DNA from 2 places in the Streptomyces sp. NPDC045956 genome. Region 1 is predicted to be linked to the other one. Evidence: riboswitches for the same ligand, from Rfam matches in the RefSeq annotation. Region 1 holds a riboswitch; the other holds the start of a gene.
What was found. Region 1 has a riboswitch for cobalamin ahead of AC07FV_RS09125 (energy-coupling factor ABC transporter permease). Riboswitches for the same ligand answer to the same signal wherever they lie in the genome.

Region 1 (7,676 bases):
GCTGCACCGTGGTCCGCAACCGGGTCAACCCCTTGCGGTCGTACGCCACCGGCTCGCCGTCCACCGTCAACGTCCCGGTGTCCGGCCTGAGTCCGCCGCTGAGCAGCCGCATCAGCGTGGTCTTGCCGCTGCCGTTGCGGCCCAGCAGCGCCAGCGCCCGTTCCTCGCGCACCTCGAAGTCCAGGCCGCTCAGCACGTCCGGGCCCTCCTCGTACGCGAAGGACACGCCCCGCAGGGCGACCGGCGGCGGCGCGGCACTCCCGGCCCCCTCGGCCCTCTCGTTCACGACAGCGGCCCTTCCAGTACGAGGGTGAGGGCGGTCAGCGTCGCCAGCAGGGCGAGGCTCGCCGCCGTGAAGGGCACCGAGACGCGGGCCTCGGGCACCAGGACGCGCAGGGTGCCGTCGTAGCCGCGACCCGCGAGACCCGACTGGAGCCGCGCCGCCCGGTCGAAGGCCCGCACGAAGGCCGTCGCGCCGAGCCCGCCGAGGGAGCGCCACGCGGCGGCGCGGCTGGTGTGACCCAGCCGCGCCGCCTGCGCCTCGCGGATCCGGCGCACGGAGTCCAGCAGCAGGAAGCTCATGCGGTACGTCACCAGCGCCACGTCCACCACCGGCGCCGGTACTCCGGCCCGCACCAGGCGGGGCAGCAGGTCGGACATCGGCGTGGTGAACGCGAACAGCAGCACGCCGAGGGAGGCCGCCGAGGTCCGCAGCAACAGCTCACCGGCGCGCACCGGCCCGCCGTCCGCCGCCGTCAGGAACCCGCCCGGGCCCCCGACCTGCACGAGCAGGGGCAGCGCCCCCGTCACGCAGAAACCCAACGGCACCCGGTACGCCCGCCACAGCCGCCGCCCGGGCACGCCCGCCGGGCCGAGCAGCACCGCGAGCACCGTCACCAGCACCAGCGCCGCTCCCGGCCAGGGCGGCAGCGAGACGGCGAGCACGGTCAGGCCGAGCCCGAGCACGGCCTTGTCCACGGGATGGCGGCGGCGCCACCCACTGCTGTGCGCCGCCGCGTCGATCGGCAGCACTCAGTCCCCTTCGGACGCGTCCCGGCCGGCCGGCGCCACCGCCCGCTCCGCACCCTGCCGCCGGCCCCGGCGCAGACCGAAGTAGTAGGCCAGGACGCCCGCGCCGAGCGCGGCCTGCAACGCGAACAGCGCCGACTCGATCTCCCCGGACGGCGGCTCGTACAGCGGCGAGAACCACGGCTCGTAGTCCGGCTCGATCTCGGTGATCGCCGTCTCCGCCTCGGCGTCGGCCCCCGCGAACGGCTCCTCCTTGTGATCGCCGAGCCCCAGCACCAGCGGCAGCACCGCGAGCGCGGCCACGACCAGGAGCAGCAGGGCGTTGATCTTCGCGTTGCGGCTCATCGGGCCACCGCCTCCCGCTCGCCGGACGCGCCCTCGGCGCTCCCGGTCCCCTTGCCGGGGCCCGAGCGCCTCGACAGCACACCCAACCGGATCAGTTCCCCCTTGCTGGACTGCACCAGCAGCCGCATGACGACGACCGTGAGCAGGCCCTCGCTCACCGCCAGCGGGATCTGCGTGACGGCGAAGATGGAACCGAACTTGCCGAGGGCCCCCAGGAAGCCGCTGCCCGGGTCGGGGAAGGCGAGCGCCAGCTGGACGCTGGTGACGCAGTAGGTGGACAGGTCGGCGACGAAGGCGCCGAAGAACACCGTGACCATCAGCGGCACGCCGGAGCGGCGCAGTACCCGGTGGACGGCGTAGCCGGCCCAGGGACCCACCACCGCCATCGAGAAGACGTTGGCACCGAGCGTGGTCAGCCCGCCGTGCGCGAGCAGCAGCGCCTGGAAGAGCAGGGTGATGGTGCCCAGCACCGCCATGATCGGCGGCCGGAACAGGATGGCGCCCAGACCGGTGCCCGTCGGGTGCGAGCAACTCCCGGTGACGGACGGCAGTTTCAGGGCCGACAACACGAACGTGAAGGCTCCGGAGGCCCCGAGGAGCAAGGTGCTCTCCGGATGCTCCCTGACCTCACGGGTGAGTGACCGCACTCCGTGGACGACGAACGGCGCGGACGCGACACCCCAGGCGATCGCGTGCGCCGGAGGCAGAAAACCCTCGGCTATGTGCATGGCTCAGCAGACCCTCTCCAGCACCTCGTGGATGGACGACGCGCCTTGGCCGGTCTCCTGGCTTACGGGTGACACCGCCCGTGCTCCGCCTTCCCGGGTCCGAGGACCCAGTGGCTGCCCGTGAGGGCCGGAGCCGGACTTCCCGATTCACAGTGGCGAGGGCCGCACCGGCATCACACCGGATTTCCCGTTCACCAAGGCGTGGCGACAGTAGTGCTCCCGAAGGGGCGGTGACAAGCGCCCCTCCGGCCCGCGGACGTATGCGGGTTCGCGCAGGTGGCGTCGGTGGACGTCGTCCCGCGGCCGTCAGCCGTGCCGGTCCCGGTCGGTGCGCCGGACCACCATGTCGCGCAGCCGCTGGGTGAGCGCGGTCGCCGCCGCGGTCAGGAACACGAAGCTGTAGACGATCTGGAGGACCGTCACGATACGGGCCGTCTGGCCGCTCGGGGTGATGTCGCCGTACCCGACGGTCGCCAGCGTGACGACGGTGAAGTACAGGGCGTCGACGCGGGTGTCGAGGCCGGTGAACTCGCCCTCGTGCTTGGCGAGGGCGTAGTAGGTGGCCGCGAAGATGTGCACGGTCAGGACGATCAGCAGGGACAGGACCGCACCGGGCCGGGAGTCCGGGCGGTTGGTGAACACGTGGCGGATCTGCCGGAGCAGCAGCACGGCCACGACGGCGAGTGCGAGGGCGAACAGCACCCAGCTGAGCACGGGGCGCCGCGGGCCAAGGTGGTCGAGCGGGAGGACGAAGTAGGCCACGATCACGGCCGCCGTGACACCGGCCCGCGTCAGCCAGGGGCGTGCCGTGTGCCAGAGGGCCCGCAGACGGCCGGAGCGCGCGGGGCCGCCCCGCGGGCTGCCGGGCCGCCGCCGGCCGGACCGGTGGTCCTCCGTCACCGTGCCGTTCCCTCGGCCGGGCTGTCGGCGGCCGCCGGGTCGGTCCGGCGCACCAGTTGGGCGACGACGAAGGCGACGACCGAGGCGATGACGATCAGCGGCGTCTGGTCGTGGGCGTCCCTGCCCATCAGCAGCACCGCCAGCACCGCGCTGGCCAACGGCAGTCCCGTCACCGCCGCCGCGGCGGCCGAGATGCCCAGGGCGAGGGCCGGGGTCGCCCCGAAGCCCGGCAGCCCGGAACACGCGACGGCCGTGGCAGCGCCCAGCAGCACCGCCGGGAAGATCGGCCCCCCGCGCAGGCTGCCCAGCGCGATGCCCCAGGCCAGCCCCTTGCACGCCACCAGGGCGACCAGCGCGCCCACCGACCACGCGTGCGGGTCCGAGGCCAGTACGCCGAGGGTCGCCTGACCGGACAGGGCCGCCTCCGCCGGGGACCGGCCGGTGACCAGGGCGTACACGCACAGGCAGCCGCCCACGGCCACGGCGCACAGGACGGTGCGCGCCGCCGTGTGCCGCCGCGTCCAGGAGACGGTGCGGCGACCCAGTTCGCGGCCCAGCGTGACCAGCACCGCGATCAGGGCCGCCGTGGGGACCCCCCAGAGGAAGTCGCCCGCGTCCGGGCCGACGGCCGGCGGGAGGTCCTGGAGGCTCAGGGCACCGATCTCCAGGCCCGTCCACTGCCCGAACCCGGTGAAGACCAGCGCGCCGGCCGCGCTGGCCAGCAGACACGGCAGCAGCAGGGCGACGAGCTGGGCGCCCGCCAGCCCCGCCCCCTCGATCAGCAGGACGGCCGCCGCCACCGGACCGCCGAGGATGGTGGAGATCGCGGCGGTGGACCCGGCCGTCGCGATGATCGCGCTCGCCTTCGGGTCGCCGGCCGCGCCCGCCCGCCGGACCGCCAGCAGCGCGAGCCCGCTGCCGACGGCCATCAGCGGCGCCTCCGGCCCCAGCACCACACCGAGCGGCAGCGTGGCCAGCGCGGCCAGCACCGCGCCGGGCAGCGCACGGGGGCCGACGGGAGCGCCGCCCAGCCCGTTCACCGGCAGATGCCCGCCGCCGCCCGGCATCCTGGTGACGATCGGCGCCAGGATCAGCCCGGCCAGCAGCAGCGCGGGCAGTGGCCACCACCAGGGCGGGGCGTCGTAACCGGCCGCCCGGGGCAGCGACGTCCACACCCAGTGCTGCACCTGGTGCTGGAACCCGACGAAGAAGAAGCAGGCCAGCGCGATCGGCACGCCCAGCAGGACGCACAGCAGCAGCAGCCGCAGATAGCCGGGGCTCAACAACGTGTGCCGCAGGGACTGTTCCGCCCGGCCCGGCACCGCGTTCGCCGGCGGGGGTCCAGTCGCCACGGTCCTCCTCCGTCCACCTCGCCCCGGCACCTGGTCCGACGGGTCCGGAGCACGCGTTCGCACGTGCGCCTCAGTTAACGCGAGGCGGGCCGGGGACGCATGCGCACGGGGCGCCCCCGAGGGAGCGGGCGGCGGGCGGGCCGGACGGTGCCGGTTCACCCGTCCGGCGTACCCGCATGGCCGGTCGGCGGGGGTGGCCGCAGGCTCGGAGTGACCTGTCGTCGCCCGGCGCGCCGACAGGCCGAGGCCCGTACGGGGACACGCAGAAAGGACTCGCTCATGAGCCAGCACGCCGCACCTTCTCCCGGCAGGCCGACGCACGGCACAGGCGCCCCGCGGCCGGCGGACCGCTCCAGCGGATGGGTGACCGGCGGGGTCGTCTTCGCGGGCGTCCTGATGCTGCTGAACGGTGCCCTCGCCGTCCTTCAGGGCATCGCGGCCCTCGCCGAGGACGACGTGTACGCCCGCGTCGGCAGCTACGTCTACGAACTCAACCTCACCGGCTGGGGCATCATCCACGTGATCCTGGGCGCCCTCGTCCTCGCCACGGGCTACGGACTGCTCAAGGACATGGCCTGGGCGCGCTTCGCGGGTATCTTCCTCGCCTCGCTCAGCCTCATCGCCCAGTTCCTGTTCCTGCCGTACGCGCCCGTCTGGTCGGTGATCGTGATGGCGATCGACGTCTTCGTGATCTGGGCGCTGGCCAGTCGTCAGGACCGGGCGGACCAGCGGTCCTGAGGCCCCTTCGGCTCCCGACCGCGCGGGGCCCGGCGCGGGCCGGACGCGCCACCGCCGTGCCGGCGACCCGGATTTCTCGGGCGGCCACCGGGCACGGAGCGTCGCGAAACGTGTCGCTGTTGGGCCGAACGGGTGACTTGGCGTAAGAATTGGCTGGTGCACGCATTGAAGGCGAGTGAGATCGGGGGGAGCCGGTGAACAGCCACGACGTCACCGATGAACAGTGGGAGGGGCTCGCCCAGGTCGTTCCTCTGCGCGGGCGGGACGCCTGGCCGTCCGCGGTGGGCCACCGGGCGCTGCCGGAGGCGGAGACGGAGACCCGCCGCCGCTTCGTCGTCCTGAGGGTCAACGTGTTCGCGGACGCCCGCGAGGTCGCCGAGATCCTGATGGCGGGCATCCCGGTCCTCCTGGACCTGACCAGCGCCGAGGGCGAGGTCGCCAAACGCGTCCTGGACTTCAGCACGGGCGTCGTCTTCGGCCTGGCCAGCGGGATGCACCGCGTCGACCGCAACGTCTTCCTGCTCACCCCCGCCGGGACCGAGGTGAACGGGCTGATGGAGAGCGCGGCGCAGGTTCCGGGAGTGTGACGGGCCGCTCCGGTCCTGACGGTCCCGTCCCCCGTTCGTAGGAACGCCGTCCGGGCGGAACGGTTCGCCGTCCCGCCCGGACCCTACGGTCCGGACATGGCAGTGTCCCCCGCGTCGACGGCCCCGGCCGCACCCCTGCCGGACCGCCCCCGAGTCACGGAGCTGCGGCTGTCCGCCTTCGCCGGGCACCGCCGCGCCGTGCTGCGGTTCGGGCCGCTCACCGTGCTCGCCGGCCCCAGCGGCTGCGGCAAGACCACCGCGCTCAGGGCGTACGACGCCCTGGCCCGGCTCGGGGGCGGTGCCCGACTCGGCGCGGCCTTCCCCGACCCGGTGGCCTGCGTGCCCGAGCGGGCCCGGCCCGACGCCCAGCACCGCCGCGGTTTCCGCATCGGCTGCACGGCCGACGGAGCGGAGGGGCCCGTGCGCCTCGACGTCGCCGTGCAGGCCGAACCCGAGCTGCGCATCGTGGGGGAGCGGCTGACGGCGGACGGGGTGGTGCTGCTGGAGACGGCCCTGCGCGATCCCGGTCGCCGCGCCGTCCAGGCGGCCTGGCACACCGGCGGGTCCGCGCCCGTGACCCGCGCCCCGCTGCCCGACGACCGGCTCGGCACCCCGCTGCTGCCCCTGCGGGTGGCCGGCAAGACGGACGGGCAGCGCAGGGTGCTCGCCGCCGCCGAGCAGATGGTGGTCGCCCTGCGCTCCGTCTTCTCCTGCGACCCCCGGCCCGGCCGGATGCGGGAGTCCGTGCCCAGCGGCACCGGCCGGCTGCTCGGCGGCTGCGACAACCTCGCCGACGTGCTGTCGCGCACCCGTGCCGAGTGCGGCCGCCGGCACGCGCAGTTCGTCGCGGCGGTCCGCGCCGGATGCGCGGGCTCGGTCGCGGACGTGCTGGCGGAGCCGGTGACCGGCGGCGGGGTCCGCGCGTCGCTGGACCGGGGCGACGGCGTCCGCACCGGCCTGGCGCGGCTCGGCTACGGCGAGCTTCGCTACCTCGCCCTCGCCCTGCTGCTGTTCACCGGCCCCGGGGTGCTGGAGGTCGACCCGGTCGGTGAGGTCCCCGCCGCGTTGCAGACGCTGACCGTGCTCGCCGACGGCTTCGACCGGGGCCTGGACGCCCGGCAGCGCGGGGAACTGCTCCGCCTGGCGGCGCGGATGTGCGACCGCGGCCACATCCGACTGGTCGCGGCGGTGGCCGACGCCTCCTGGGCGACCGGGACGGACGGCGTCACGGTGGTACACCTGGACCCGTGACCGATCTTCCGCACCCGCCCCCCGACCTGCCAGCCCTCCGGCGCAGGCTCGCCGAGTTCGCCGCCGCACGGGACTGGCAGCCGTACCACACGCCCAAGAACCTCGTCGCGGCGCTCAGCGTGGAGGCCTCCGAACTCGTCGAGATCTTCCAGTGGCTGACGCCCGAGCAGTCCGCCCGCGTCATGGCCGACCCGGACACCGCGCACCGGGTCCGGGACGAGGTCGCCGACGTACTGGCGTACCTGCTCCAGTTCTGCGAGGTGCTCGGCGTCGACCCCCTGGCCGCGCTGGCGGCGAAGATCGAGCGCAACGAACTCCGGTTCCCGGTGCGGCCGACCCGGACGCCCGAGTCGGGGGAGTGACGAACTCCGCTATCACTCTCCGCAGTCGAAATCCGGTCGGAAACCATATTCTTGTCCGAAGATTTCCGCCTTCCTCTGGCTTTTCGCCCCACCCACCTTCACTCTGGGTAGTGAACAGCGGAGTTCGGGCGGACGCGCCGCGAGCGCGTCGCAGACAGACGGGGGCAGCGCATGGACGCTGTGCGGCTCATCGTGACGAGCGGGCGTGCCCTGGCGGCCGGCGGCGAGGTGCCGGCCATCCTGACGGAGGTGTGGCAGGTGCAGGCCCTGGCACAGGCGATCGGCAGCCGGTTGGCGGTCCACGGACCACCGGAGCTGCGCGGCGAGGCGATCGGGCTCACCGAGCTGGCGGGCCGCGGCTGCGGAGTGCTGCACACCCCGGAG
Region 2 (7,676 bases), 340 kb from region 1:
ACGTCGTCGTGACCGACACCTTCGACGTCGACGGGGTCGCGGGTCTCCTCGGGCGCGAGCCGGGGCTGCGCGGCCTGATCAGCTCCACCGACACCTGGACCCTGGCCGGCGCGGCCCTCGCCGAACGCCTCGGCCTGCCCGGTCTCGATCCGGCCGTCCTGCGGCTGACCCGGGACAAGGCCGCCGTACGCGACCGGCTGTACGGCGCGGGTCTCACCCGCGCGAGGGCCTACGAGAGCGCCGAGGCGGACCGCGAGGCCCGCGGACCGCTGCTCAAGGAGGTGGGCCTGCCGCTCGTCCTCAAGGACACGGCGGGCACCGGGAGCCAGAACGTGTGGCTGGTCCGCGACGAGGGCGAGCTGGACGCGGTGCTGGCGCAGGCGTCCGGTCGGGAGCTGAAGGGGCGGTTGTTCGCCGAGCCGTACTTCAGCGGACCGGTGTACAGCGCCGAGACGCTCACCTGGGACGGCCGCACCCGGCTGCTGGGCGTCTCCAGTCGGCTCATGTCACCGGAGCCGCACTTCAGGGAGGAGATCACCGCCTTCCCCGTCGCCTTCCCGGGCCCGCTGCGGACATCGCTGGAGGGTTGGCTCGACCGGGTGCTGGCCGCCATCGGCTACACCGACCGGTTCGCGCACGTGGAGTTCGTGCTGACCACCGACGGCCCGGAGGTGGTGGAGGTCAACCCGCGCATCGGGGGCGCGCTGGTCGGGGAGGGCATGTGCCGGGCGCTCGGCGTCAACGTGTACGAGGCGATGATCGAGGCCGCGCTCGGCCACCGCCCGCGCCTCATGGACGCGGACCTGCCCGGCGGTCCGGCCGTCGCCTTCGTCCTCGGCTATCCGGCCGCACCCGGCGTCTTCACGGGCGTCGCCGGACTCGACCGGCTCGCCGGCATGCCGGGAACACCCGCCTGGTACCCGGTCAAGCGGGTCGGTGACCCCGTCGAGCACCTGGGCGACAGCCGCGGCTACGCGGGCATCGTCTACGCCGAGGCCGAGACCGCCGAACTCGCCACCCACCGCGCGGTGGCCGCCGCGGGCACCCTGCGGGTGCTCACCGATCCGTTCCCCGGGGCCGGCCGGGCGGCGCCCGGTGGGTGAGCGCACCACCCGGGGACCGGGACCGCGGGCCACGCTGTTCCCGCTCACCGGCCCCCTGCGGTTCCTGCTGCTCAGCTCGTTCCTCATTCCGCTCGGCAGCTTCATGGTCCTGCCGTTCATGTCGGTGTTCCTGCACGAACGGCTGGGGATGGGGCTCGGCACGGTCGGCGTCGTCCTGGCGGCGGCCTCACTCGTGCAGTTCTCCGGCGGCATCGTCGGCGGCGCCCTCGCGGACCGTATCGGGCTGCGCCGCACGATGCTGTGGGCCCTCGTCGTACGCACCGCCGGTTTCGCCGGGTTCCTGCTGGCCCTGCGCTGGCCGCCGCTGGCGGTCTGGGCGCTGGTCCTGACGTGCTGCGGTGCCGCGCTGTACCTGCCCGCCAACAAGGCCTACCTGGTGCACGGCGTCGACGACGAGCGCCGTCCGGCCTTCCTCTCGGCGGGCAACGCGGCACTCAACGCCGGGATGGCCGTCGGCCCGCTCATCGCCGGACCGTTCGTCCTGTCCTCGCCCGGCTGGCTCTTCGCGGCCGTCACGGCGCTGTTCCTGGCGGTCACCGTGGGACACGCGCGGCTGCCCGGAACGGGCGGGGCACGGACCACCGGGCCGGGCGAAAAGGCCGCCACGGGTCTCCTGACGGGCCTCGCACCGCTGCCGTTCGCCGCCAACGCGCTGGCCTTCTACCTCTACTTCCACTTCCAGCACTTCCTGGCGGTGTACGCCGTCGAGCGCGCCTCCGGCGCGTTCTACAGCGTGGTGCTGCTGCTCTGTTTCGCTCTGGTCATCGTCGTGCAGCCGCTCGCGTCGGGTCTGATCCGGCGCATGCCGTACGCCCTCGCCCTCGCGGTCGGCTTCACGGGTCTGGCGGCGGGCCTGGCCGTGCTGGCGGCCGGTACCCGGGCGGCCCTGCTGGCGGGCGGCGCGCTGATCACCCTGGGCGACATCGTGCTGTTCCTCAAGAACGACCTGGAGGCGCTGCGCCGCAGCCCCCGCTCCGACGCCGTCGTCTTCGGGCAGCAGCGGCTGGCCGCGGGCCTGGGCGCCTGCGCGAGCGGCGCGCTGGGCGGGCAGCTGTACGGCCTCGGCGAACGGGCCGGGCACACCGGCTGGTTCTGGCTGCTCGCGGCCGCCCAGTGCCTGCTGCTGCCCCCTCTGCTGCTCACGCTGCGCCGTCGCCCGGCGCGGCCCCCTGCCCCCGACGGCGACCACGAAGGAGCACTGACCCGCGATGACACGGACGGGCGGATTCCAGGACGATGACTTCTGGACCGAGTTCCACGACTTCCTCTTCTCCGAGCAGCGCTACGCGCAGGCCGAGGAGCTGCTCGACACCTCTCCCCTGCTCGCCCTCCCCGACGGAGCACGCGTGCTGGACCTGTGCTGCGGGCCGGGTGTCTTCACCGTGCCCCTCGCCCGCCGCGGGCACCGCGTGACCGGAGTCGACCTGAGCCCGGCCATGCTGGACCGGGCCCGCAAACGCTCCGCGGACGCCGGTGCCGACGTGACGTACGTGCGGGCCGACGCACGCGACTACGAGGCGCCGGGCGGCTTCGACGTCGTCCTCAACATGTTCACCTCCTTCGGGTACTTCGAGGACCCCGCCGACAACGCGCGCGTGCTGCGCACCATGTACACCTGCCTGGCGCCCGGCGGGGCGCTCGTCCTCGACCTCGCGGGGAAGGAACTCCTGGCCCGCAGGGTCACCCCGCCCAAGGTGGTGCGGCGGGGCGACGACCTGATGGTGCAGACCGACACCGTGCTGGACGAGTGGGCGCGGCTGCGCAGCGAGTGGGTGCTGGTCCGGGGCGACCGGGTGACCCGGGCCACCCTGACGTGGTTCGTGTACAGCGCCGTGGAGTTGCGGCGGATGGCCGAGGAGGCGGGGTTCGGCCGCGTGGAGGTCTTCGGCGGGTTCGACGGCCGCCCCTACGACGAGGACGCCGAACGGCTCGTCCTGAGGGCCGTCCGCGAAGGGTGAGGCAGGGGCAGGGCGTGCGGCCGGGAACCGCACGCCCTTTCGCCGTCGGCCGGGCGAAACGTAGGATCACCTGGTCATCGCCGCGACGGGAGACAGGAAGCCGGTGCGAATCCGGCACGGTCCCGCCACTGTGACCGGGGAGCGCCCCTCCGACACGCCACTGCGCACCGCGCGGGAAGGCGGGGGGAACGTCGATCCGGGAGTCAGGACACTGGTCCGTCGCGGGCCCGATCCGAGGAGCGCGGACTCCAGGAGGCTTCACGTGTCCCAGCTGTTCACCCCTGCCCGCACACGCGGGTTCCTTCGTGCCACGGCCGTCGCCGTGGCACTGTCGTCGCTGCTGCTCACCACCGGCTGCGGTGCGTCCGACGAGGGCGGCGGCGACGCCGAGGCCACCGCCGCCGTGCCCGCGGGTTTCCCGGTCACCGTCGACAACTGCGGCGTGCGGACGACGTACGACAGGCCGCCGTCGCGGGTGGTCACCGTCCACCAGCACCCGGCGGAACTCATGCTCGCGCTCGGTCTGAAGGACCGCATGGTCGGCACGGCCTTCCCCGACTCCGCCGTCCTGCCGGAGCTGAAGGAGGACTACGAGGCGATTCCCGAACTGGCGGAGCGGGAGCCGTCGTTCGAGAAGGTCCTGGACGCCGAGCCCGACTTCGTCTACGGCGGCTACGGCAGCGCCTTCGACGAGAAGGAGGGCCGTTCTCGCAAGGCGTTCGCCGACGCGGGCATCGACACCTACCTCAACCGCGAGTACTGCGGCGAGAAGCGGGTGACGATGAAGGACACCTACGACGAGATCCGCACCGTCGGCAGGATCTTCGGCGTCCAGGACCGGGCCGACGCGCTGGTCGCGGACCTGGAGGGCCGCGTCGGCAAGGCCGCCACCGGCGTACGGGGCGAGCCCCGGGTGCCCGTCTTCGTCTACGACAGCGGTGACAAGAGCGCCTTCACCGCGGGCGGCAAGAGCCTCGGCACCGAGCTGATCCGGCTGGCCGGCGGCGAGAACGTCTTCGCCGACCTCGACGACGTCTTCGGCGACGTCTCCTGGGAGCAGGTCGTCGAGCGCAGGCCGGAAGCCATCGCCATCTACGACTACGCCGGCGCCGGCAGCGTCGAGGAGAAGAAGAAGTACCTGCTCTCCCGGCCCGCGCTCGCCGACGTGCCCGCCGTCAGGAACAAGCGGTTCGTCGTCCTGCCGCTGACCGCCACCCTGGTCGGCATCCGCTCGGCCTACGCGGTCGGGGACCTGGCCCGCGGGCTGCATCCCAAGAGCTTCCGATGACGCAGGCCGCAACCGGCACGTCCACCGGACGGACGGTCCGTCGGCGCGGCACCGAGGAGCCGGGAGGGGGCGGTACGCGGCTGGCCGTCACCCTGCTCGTCCTCACCGTCCTGCTACTGGTCTCCGCCACGGCGGGCCTCGCGATCGGTTCCGTCCAGGTGCCGCCCGGACAGGTGTGGGGCATCGTGACGCACGCCCTGGGAGCCGACTGGCAGGATCCGGACTGGTCGCGGGCCCGGGAGACCATCGTGGTGGACGTCCGGGCGCCGCGGGTGCTGCTCGGTGCGGTCACCGGCGCCGGCCTGGCGGTGATCGGCACCGCCCTGCAGGCCCTGGTGCGCAACCCGCTCGCCGAGCCGTACCTGCTGGGTGTCTCCTCCGGGGCGTCCCTCGGCGCGGTCTCCGTGATCGTGTTCGGCGTCACCTTCTTCGGTCCGCTCTCCCTGTCGGTCGCCGCCTTCGCCGGCGCCCTGGGCGCGCTCGTCCTCGTCTACGCCACCGCCCGCACCGGGGGACGCATCACCTCGGCGCGGCTGGTGCTGTCCGGGGTGGCGATCGCGGCGGTGCTCACCGCGGTCCTCGATCTGCTGCTGCTCACCACCGACCGGGGCAACGAGGCCCGCGCGGTCCTCGCCTGGACCCTCGGCGGGCTGGGGGGCGTCGAGTGGGGCACCCTGTGGCTGCCGAGCACGGCCCTGCTGCTCGGTGTCGGCGCCCTCATGGTGCAGGCCCGCAACCTGAACCTGCTGCTGGCCGGCGAGGAGGCGGCCACCACGATGGGGCTGGACGTGGCCCGCTTCCGCGCCCGGCTGTTCGTCGTGCTCTCCCTGGTCACGGGCGTACTGGTCGCGGCGGCCGGGCCGATCGGCTTCGTCGGGCTGATGATGCCCCACATCGTGCGGCTCTTCGTCGGCGGCGACCACCGCCGGGTGCTGCCCACGGCGGCCCTGGGCGGGGCGGTCTTCCTGGTCTGGGCCGACATCGCCGCACGGACGGTCGCCGCGCCGGCGGAGATACCCGTCGGCGTGCTCACGGCCCTGTGCGGCGGGCCGTTCTTCCTGTGGCTGATGCGCCGGGACGCCCGGCGCGGCACCGACCGAGGAGTGGCATGACGGCGACCGACCTGAGCGTGGACGGCGTCACGCTCACCGCGGGAGCCCGCCACCTGGTGCGCGACGTCTCCCTGACGGCCCGCCCGGGCGAGACCGTCGGGCTGGTCGGCCCCAACGGCAGCGGGAAGTCCAGTCTCCTGCGCGCCGTCTACCGCGTCCTGCGCCCCGACGCCGGTCAGGTCCGGGTCGACGGGGGCGACGCCTGGTCGCTGCCGGTGCGGCGCCTGGCCCGCACGGTGGCGGCGGTGGTCCAGGACTCGGCCGCCGACTTCGACCTCGCCGTCCGGGAGGTCGTCGCCATGGGCCGCACCCCGCACAAGCGGCTCCTGGCCGGCGACACCCCCGAGGACGCCGCACTCGTCGACTCCGCGCTGCTCGCCGTGGACGCCGTCCATCTGGCGGACCGCCCCTTCGACCGGCTCTCCGGCGGCGAGCGCCAACGCGTCCTCATCGCGCGCGCCCTGGCCCAGCAGCCCACGCTGCTGGTCCTCGACGAACCGACCAACCACCTCGACATCCGGCACCAGTTGTCCGTGCTCGGCATCCTGCGCCGGCTGCCCGCCACCGTGCTGCTCGCCCTGCACGACCTCAACCTGGCCGCCTACTACTGCGACCGCCTCTACGTGCTGAACGACGGTGCGGTCACCGCCTCGGGCCCGCCCGCCGAGATCCTCACCCCGCGGCTCCTGGCCGAGGTCTACGGGGTGGAGGCGGAGGTCGCCACCCACCCGCGCACGGGCGCCCCGCAGGTGACGTTCCTGCCCGGGGAACCACCCCGGGCCGCGCAGCGGCCGTGAGGGTCAGTCATCCACGGTGCGGATGCCTCTCATCCGTACCGTGGATGACGCCCGCCGTGCGCGCGCGGCGGGTCCCGCTCAGTCCTCGGGCCGGTCGGCCATCCGCTTGCCGACCCGGGCGGCGGTCTCGCGCAGCCAGATGTGCGCCGCGTCGTGGGTGTGCACCGGGTGCCACCACAACGCCTCCCGCAGCGGCACCGCCTCGTAGGGCGGCTCCACCACCCGTACCGCGGCGAGCGGGGCGAGGAGCCGGGCGAGGCGGGCCTGGAGCAGGGCGATGCGCCGGGTTCCGCCGACCAGCAGCGGCATGATCTGGAAGCTGTCCACGGAGACCTCGACGCGGGGCTCGATGCCCAGCATGCCGAGCTGGCGGACGGCCGGGGCGTCGTAGGTGCGCTGGTAGGTGACCCAGGGCAGCCGGGCCAGGTCCTCCCGGGTCAGCCGGTCGTCGACGCTCGGGTGGTCCTCGGCGACGAGGAAGACCCACCGGTCCTGGTAGAGGTCGGTGGCGGGGAAGTCGCTGATGACGCCGTGGGGCATGAGCAGGCCGTCGGTGGTGCTCAGCAGCGTGTCGGTGGCGTCCACCACGGTGGTCGGCGTCTGCGCGAAACGCAGCCGGATGCCGGGCGCCTCCTGGTGCACGACCCGGGCGAGTTCGGTACCGAAGACGGCGACCGCGTAGTCGGACGCGACCAGCCTGAACTCCCGGTTCTCCCGGGCCGGGTCGAAGTGGGCCTGGCTGGCGAAGAGCCGTTCCAGCAGATCGTAGGCGGTGGACGCGCGGTCGAGCAGGACCTGCCCGAGAGCGGTCAGCTCGTAGTGGCCGCCGACCCGCGCCAGCAGGTCGTCGTCGAAGTGGCGGCGCAGACGCGAGAGCGCCGCGCTCATCGCCGGCTGGCTCAGGCCGACGCGCTGCCCGGCACGGGTCACGTTGCGCTCTTCCAGCAGGGCGCGCAGGGCGACCACGAGGTTGAGGTCCAGGCGACTGAGATTCACGGCGGTTTCCCTAGCTGTCCGGCGATGACCTGCGGGAATTCGTTCAACAGATAATTATCATCCACGGAATTGATTTCCCTGATCGCGAGTGGCGGGTCCAGATTAGTGCCATCGCAATCAGGAGGACATGTCCGTGAAACCTGAAGCCGCGTCCGCCCTCTTCGCCGGACCCTTCGCCCTGGCCACCGTTTCCGCTCCCGAAGGCCCCGCCTTCCCCGCTCTCGTCACCCCCGACGCCCAGGTGCTCGACCTGCGTCCCGCTCTCGGTGAGACCGGTTCGAGCATGCGCGGGCTCCTCGACGCGTGGGACTCGGTGGCGCCGCGGCTGGCCGCGCTCGCCGCCGACGCCTCCCTCGTGCGCGCGCCGTTGTCCGACCACCGCGTGCACGCCCCCGTCGAGC

Region 2: linked by a shared signal. The riboswitch ahead of AC07FV_RS10600 (ABC transporter substrate-binding protein) and the one ahead of AC07FV_RS09125 (energy-coupling factor ABC transporter permease) in region 1 are both predicted to bind cobalamin.

What each region holds. Positions count from the first base shown of each region.
Region 1 is NZ_JBWKKZ010000003.1:13,664-21,339, forward strand. Features, by position in the region: gene AC07FV_RS09110 (ATP-binding cassette domain-containing protein) at 1-286, opposite strand, end outside; gene cbiQ (cobalt ECF transporter T component CbiQ) at 283-1,032, opposite strand; gene AC07FV_RS09120 (energy-coupling factor ABC transporter substrate-binding protein) at 1,033-1,374, opposite strand; gene AC07FV_RS09125 (energy-coupling factor ABC transporter permease) at 1,371-2,102, opposite strand; cobalamin riboswitch at 2,133-2,316, opposite strand; gene AC07FV_RS09130 (potassium channel family protein) at 2,409-2,897, opposite strand; gene AC07FV_RS09135 (chloride channel protein) at 2,999-4,354, opposite strand; gene AC07FV_RS09140 (DUF7144 family membrane protein) at 4,634-5,092, shown strand; gene AC07FV_RS09145 (cell division protein SepF) at 5,287-5,679, shown strand; gene AC07FV_RS09150 (AAA family ATPase) at 5,776-6,930, shown strand; gene AC07FV_RS09155 (nucleotide pyrophosphohydrolase) at 6,927-7,292, shown strand; gene AC07FV_RS09160 (DUF6099 family protein) at 7,464-7,676, shown strand, end outside.
Region 2 is NZ_JBWKKZ010000003.1:352,866-360,541, reverse strand. Features, by position in the region: gene AC07FV_RS10615 (ATP-grasp domain-containing protein) at 1-1,103, shown strand, start outside; gene AC07FV_RS10610 (MFS transporter) at 1,096-2,364, shown strand; gene AC07FV_RS10605 (class I SAM-dependent methyltransferase) at 2,333-3,082, shown strand; cobalamin riboswitch at 3,139-3,316, shown strand; gene AC07FV_RS10600 (ABC transporter substrate-binding protein) at 3,345-4,370, shown strand; gene AC07FV_RS10595 (FecCD family ABC transporter permease) at 4,367-5,482, shown strand; gene AC07FV_RS10590 (ABC transporter ATP-binding protein) at 5,479-6,279, shown strand; gene AC07FV_RS10585 (LysR family transcriptional regulator) at 6,358-7,275, opposite strand; gene AC07FV_RS10580 (fumarylacetoacetate hydrolase family protein) at 7,403-7,676, shown strand, end outside.